Linked DNA regions of Roseiflexus sp. RS-1. The protein of the gene in region 1 interacts with the protein of each later gene in a pairwise test. Links are inferred from orthologs where the notes say so. Each region holds a gene or a part of one and is shown on either strand. Other genes may lie near its edges.

Region 1 (2,974 bases):
GCTGGTTCCGTCGGGCGGGCATCTGGTTTTCATCGGCGCGTATGTTGATCGGATCATGCTTCCCAAACTCGGCGCCTACGCTGCTTCCAAGGCAGCCCTTGATGCCTATGTGACTGTGCTGGCAAAAGAGGTGCGCGACCGGCGCGTGACGAATGTGCGGGTTGGCGCGGTCGATACCCCCTTGTGGCGCAAAGCGCCATTCCGCCTTCCCAAAAGCGCCCACGCACCAGGCGATGTCGCTGCCGCCGTGCTGCGCGCGTATGCTGAAGGGCACAAGGGGAATCTGGATCTCTGACCCGGTCGGTGGGGGCGCACTGCCGTGCGCCCCTACATTTACGTCGTGCGGGGGGGGGCGCATTGCCGTGCGGGGGGGACGCTGCCGTGCGCCCCTACATTTACGCCGTGCGGGGGGCGCCCCTACCTTCAACCTTCACCGACCTTCAACCTTCAACCTTCACCGACCTTCAACCTTCAACCTTCCCGACTTCCATCCCCGCATCCATCCACTTCTGGTATGCATCGAATGTTCCGTTGAAATAGACGTGCACAACCTGGTTGTGGGTAATGCGCGTGATCGCTTCGAACACCTCGGCGTCGTCGGTGCTGTGCGCGACCAGCATGCCGCGTTCGGGGGCGAAATCGTCTTCGCTGGGGGGAATGACGAAGACCAGCCATTCGTTCGGATAACGACGTTCAACATCGGCGATCAACTCGACGTTGCCCTTCTCCTCCATGCCGGTATAGGGGCAACCGCAGTCGCAATCGACGCCACAACCGCCGTGTGTGCCGCAGGAAAGGGATGTTCCGCCATGCCCGGCGGATGTCAGGTTGATCATGATCGGCATGGCAACCCTCCGTTACATGTGGATCGCCGCGCCCTCAGCCGCCGCGTGCGCCGCTTCGACAATCGCTTCGTAGAGCGTCGGATGGGCGTGAACCGTGCGCATGATCGATTCGGCGGTCGCTTCGTGTGACAGCGCCAGACCTCCCTCGGCGATGAGTTCGGTGACGCGCGGACCGATCATGTGAATGCCGAGCACCTCATCGTACTGTTTGTCGGCGACAATCTTGACGAACCCCTGGCGCTGACCAAGGATCGTCGCTTTACCGTTGCCGGTGAAGGCGAATTTGCCCACCTTCACATCGTACCCCTGCTCACGTGCTTTTGCCTCGGTCAACCCGACGCTGGCGATCTCCGGGTTACAGTAGGTGCACGCCGGGATCTTGCCGTAGTCGAGCGGTTGCGTATGATGACCGGCGATCGTTTCAGCAGCGACGATACCTTCAGCCGATGCTTTGTGCGCCAGCCAGGGCGTGGTGGTGGCACAGTCGCCGATGGCGTAAATCCCTTCGACATTTGTGCGCATATGATCATCGACTTTGATGAATCCGCGTGGATCGAGCGCGACACCGACTTCTTCCAGCCCGATGTCACTGGTATTTGGCACAATACCGACGCCAACCAGCGCACGCTCAAATGTGAGTGCATGCTCGGCGCCCTGTACATCGACCAGGCGCGCCATCACGCCGCCGTCGACCTTCTCCAGGTTGTTGAGTTTTGCGCCAGCAAAGATTTTGATGCCACGACGATTGAGCGCGCGGGCGAGTTCGGCGCTGACCTCCTCATCTTCGAGCGGCACAACGCGCGGCAGCATTTCGACCAGTGTCACCTCTGCGCCGAACGCGCGGTACATCGAAGCGAACTCGACCCCAATTGCGCCTGCACCGACCACCAGGAGCGATTTGGGAACGGTGGGAATGTTTAGCCCGCCGGTCGAAGAGAGGATGCGGTCATTGTCGAACACTGCGCCGATCGCCGGGATTTCGCGGGGGCGAGCGCCGACAGCGATGATAATATGCTTTGCCGTCAATGTGCGATGCTGCCCTTCGGGGCTGCTGACCGCAACCTGTCCGCGTCCGGCGAGACGGGCAGATCCGTTGACAACATCGATCTTGTTCTTCTTCATCAAGAACGAAACGCCGCTGGTCATCGTCTTAACCACGGTGTCCTTCTGGCGCAGCGTCGCTTCCCAATCGAGCGACACGCCTTCGACAATCACGCCGAAGCGTTTCGCCTCGCGCAGTTCATCGAGCAGATCGGCGGTATGGAGCAATGCCTTGGTCGGGATGCACCCGACATTCAGGCAGACGCCCCCCATCGCCTGGCGCTCGACGACGGCGGTTTTCAACCCAAGCTGGGCAGCGCGAATGGCAGCGACATATCCGCCGGGTCCGCCGCCAATGACAATCACATCGTAGAGGGTGTCGGTCACGGAAGTCACCTTTCTATTCAGTGCGTCTGGATTGCAGACGGGAATGTGCGGATCGACTCGCGAGCGGCGGCAGGGCGCCGCCGGTCGTCCGCGAGTCGTGTAAGCGGTATTGTACCACGAGAACATCGGGTCAGAAAAACTACCGCTCCACCATCGCCCGGTTTGCCGACTCCTCCATCAGCGCCAGTTGGCGCGCCACTTCTTCAACGGCGATGCGCTGCTTGCGGTACAGGTCAGACTCACTCATCGCCAGCCGGTCGGCGGTTTCGCGGATGCGGCGCCCCTGCAGGAAGCGCATCTCCAGGATGTTGTAGAGCAGCCACTCCTGCGCCGAGGGGTCGAGTTGCGCATCAGGGCGCAGATTCTCAATCGCCTGGCGCAACACCGCCTGCAATGCGCGCGTCGGACTGCCCCCTTGTTCCTCGAGGACCCGGCGCACCGTGCGCAATCCGAGCAGCGGACTTTCGGAGAGTTTCGGTCCGCCCCAGTAGTGCGCCAGCGCTTCTTTGACCAGTTGGGGAAATTCGGGCAGTGATGCAACGTCGGATTCGAGCGTCTGAAGTGAAGCAGGGGTCGCCTGTTCGAGTTGCGTGCTGAGATGCTGGAGCGACTGCATATCCGGTCCCAGCCCGCGCAGGGTGTTGAACAACCGCTGCTGCATCTGAACGGTTTCGAGCGCCAGTTCCATTCGGTGGGTCAAC
Region 2 (3,101 bases), 3.6 Mb from region 1 along the record:
CTGGTCGCGCTCACTGCGCGAAGCCGAACAGGCGCTCCTGATCGGGCGGGAACTGGTGGGCAATGGGCGCGTGCTCGACTTCAGCGATCTGGGGGTGTACCGCCTGCTCCTGCTGCTGCGCGAGTCGCCCGAACTGTGGGAGTTTTACCGCAGTACGCTTGCCACGCTCGTCGAGTATGACCGTGACCAGCACGGTGAGTTGCTGAAAACCCTCGAAGCGTTCTTCGAGCACAACGGCAACCTGGCGCGCACCGCCGATGCGCTGCACATTCACCGCAACACCCTCCTCTACCGCCTGACACGGATCAAAGAGATCAGCGGGCGCGACCCGGATGTCGCCGAAGATCGCCTGGCGCTGTGGCTGGCGCTCAAGGCGCACCGCGTCCTCAAGACGATTACGGAACCGGTGGGATAGCCGCAGCGATAGAGTCAATCGTCGGCGCGCTGGAGGTTGGCGAAACTCGCCAGCAGACGTTTGACTCCCTTGCCCACAAAAGCGACAGTCACTTCTTCGTCGCCTTCGACCAGTTTTGAACTGACGACGATCCCCTCGCCGAACTGCGCGTGGCGCACTTTCTGCCCGGCAAAGAAGGCGACGTCGCGCGGTCCGTCGGGCGCGGAACGGCGCGACGGCTGTGTGCGTTCCTGGCGCTGCTCGCGCGCAATTGCCGCGCGATTGGTGAACAGCGACGACTGCTGTGCAGCGTACCCGCGCTTCGGTGTGCGTTGCAGCAGGTCGGGCGGGATGTCGTGGAGAAAGCGCGACGGTGTGGCGATGTCGGCGCGCCCATAGGTGGTGCGGCGAAAGGCGTGGAGCAGATAGAGACGCTCTTTTGCGCGGGTCGCGCCAACGTAGAACAACCGGCGCTCCTCATCGAGCGCGTCGCGGTCATCGGTCGAGCGGGCGTGCGGAAGCAATCCTTCTTCGAGACCGACCAGGAAGACGACGGGAAACTCCAACCCTTTCGCCTGATGCAGCGTAATGCATGTGATAGCGTCGCGCTCTTCCTGAAGAGTATCGATGTCGGAGACCAGCGCAACTTCTTCGAGAAACGTCGGCAACTGACTCTCAATCGGCAGCGTGGCATAGTTCTCGGCAACGTTGCGCAATTCCAGCACGTTATTCCACCGATCCTCCCCTTCCTCTTCGCCATACTCACGCTGCAACGCCTCACGGAACCCTACCTGCGCAAACAGCCATTCCATCAATGCGCCAAGCGTCAGGCGCTGACGCTGAGCTATCATCTCATCGATCAGCGAAAGAAAGCCGAGCAGGACATTGCGCGCACGCCCCCCCGCCCCTCCGCCTGCAGAGGACGCCGGATCGGTTTCAGCAGCGAGCATCTGGAGCGCCACATACAACGGCACAGCAGCCGCGCCTGCGCGCCGCTCCAGGTCCTCCTGCGTGCGCTGCCCGATGCCGCGGGCGGGCCAGTTCAACACCCGACTCAGGCTGATGTCATCGAACGGATTGAGCGCCAGACGCAGATAGGCAAGCGCGTCTTTGATCTCCTTCCGCTCATAGAAGCGCGTACCGCCGACGATCACATAGCGCAACTGACGCGCAAGCAACGCTTCTTCAACGGCGCGCGATTGCGCGTTTGTGCGATACATGATGGCAATGTCGCCTGGCTGATACGCACCGCTGGCAAGCAAACGGGCGATTTCCGCAGCAACCAGTTGCGCCTCTTCGTCCTGGTCGTACCCTTCGATGAGCTGGACTTTCGCGCCCGCGCCGTTGTGCGTCCAGAGGCGTTTTTCGCGCCGCCGCTGTGCGCTGCGGTTGATGACCGCCTGGGCGACATCGAGGATTGCCTGGGTGCTGCGGTAATTCTGCTCCAGCAGAATGACCTGCGCATCGGGGTAATCTTGCTCGAACGAGAGAATATTCCGGATGTCGGCGCCGCGAAACGCATAGACCGACTGATCCTCATCGCCAACGACGAAGATATTGCGATGCCGCGCTGCCAGTTGCTTCAGCAGAACATACTGCGCCCGGTTCGTATCCTGGTACTCATCCGCCAGGAGGAAGCGGTAGCGTTCCTGATAGCGTTCGAGCACGGTCGGGTGATGATCGAAGAGACGCACCGTTTCCACCAGCAGATCGTCGAAATCGAGCGCATTCGAGTCACGCAACAGTTCCTGATACCGTGCAAAACAACGCGCCGTCACCTCCTCGAAGTACGAACGCGCATGGCGACTATAGTCGGATGGAGTGATCAATTCATTCTTGGCGCGCGAAATGGCGGCGTGGATAGCGCGCGGCGGATGTTTCTTCTCATCGAGGTTCAAATCGCGCAGGACACGCTTCATCACCCGTAGTTGATCATCAGTATCGTAGATCGCAAAATCGCGCTCCCGCCCCAGGTGAACAATGTCGCGGCGCAGAAAGCGCGCGCAGATACTGTGAAAGGTGCCGACCGTCAACGCCGCCGACTGTCCTGCGCCGATCAAAGCAACAAGGCGGTCGCGCATCTCACGCGCCGCCTTGTTGGTGAACGTCACTGCCAGAATCGTATGCGGATCGACACCCTGGACGCCGATCAGATACGCGACGCGATGGGTCAGCACGCGCGTCTTCCCGCTCCCCGGACCGGCGAGCACCAGCACCGGACCGGGATCAACCGTCACCGCCTGCTGCTGCGCCGGGTTCAACGCGCTCAGAATTGCAGCAGAATCAGTCATGAGTCGCCTGTACGCGCCGCACCGATCTCGCGCATTTTCCGATCGTACTCCACCTGTTTATCAAGCGATCTGGTCCACTCCAGGTCGCTCAGGACAATACTGCGGTAGGCGGTGTACATCTGGAACGCGGATCGTTCTGGCGGCATCTTGCCGACGCCGGTCGCCAGTCCCGGCACTGCAATCGAACGAATGCGCTCATGCCCGAACTGTGCACTCTGGTTATGCGCTTCAACTGCGAGCAGAATGCCGCGCATCGCCAGGTAGGCGTTGATCGTTGCGCTGACGTCGCCGGGAACGCGCATCGTCGGCGCCACCACCACATAGCGGAAGCGATCGCTGCCGGTCGCCATCACAAGCGCCTGACCGACGAGCAACTCTCCCGCATACTGCCGGTCGATCACGGCGCGTAACCGTTC

The links. The genes of interacting proteins can lie anywhere in the genome.
Region 2: the proteins of lpdA (region 1) and ROSERS_RS00715 interact in binary tests that used the Escherichia coli proteins (3 or more experiments, as listed by UniProt). The link is inferred for Roseiflexus sp. RS-1 from one-to-one orthologs.

The regions. Positions count from the first base shown.
Region 1 is NC_009523.1:3,769,420-3,772,393, reverse strand. What follows is about bases 66-2,966. They hold lpdA (dihydrolipoyl dehydrogenase), read right to left. Parts: upstream 2,274-2,966; coding sequence 858-2,273; downstream 66-857. Other genes in these bases: ROSERS_RS15430 (histidine kinase N-terminal 7TM domain-containing protein), read right to left, coding at 2,413-2,966; ROSERS_RS15440 (hypothetical protein), read right to left, coding at 465-845; ROSERS_RS15445 (SDR family NAD(P)-dependent oxidoreductase), read left to right, coding at 66-295. In the rest of the region: more of ROSERS_RS15445, read left to right, coding at 1-65; more of ROSERS_RS15430, read right to left, coding at 2,967-2,974. UniProt on the Escherichia coli protein: Lipoamide dehydrogenase is a component of the glycine cleavage system as well as of the alpha-ketoacid dehydrogenase complexes.
Region 2 is NC_009523.1:178,135-181,235, forward strand. The notes cover bases 58-3,085. They hold ROSERS_RS00715 (ATP-dependent helicase), read right to left. Parts: upstream 2,686-3,085; coding sequence 430-2,685; downstream 58-429. Other genes in these bases: ROSERS_RS00710 (PucR family transcriptional regulator), read left to right, coding at 58-415; ROSERS_RS00720 (macro domain-containing protein), read right to left, coding at 2,682-3,085. Outside these bases: more of ROSERS_RS00710, read left to right, coding at 1-57; more of ROSERS_RS00720, read right to left, coding at 3,086-3,101. UniProt on the Escherichia coli protein: A helicase with DNA-dependent ATPase activity. Unwinds DNA duplexes with 3'-5' polarity. Translocates on single-stranded DNA with 3'-5' polarity. Initiates unwinding more efficiently from a nicked substrate than double-stranded DNA.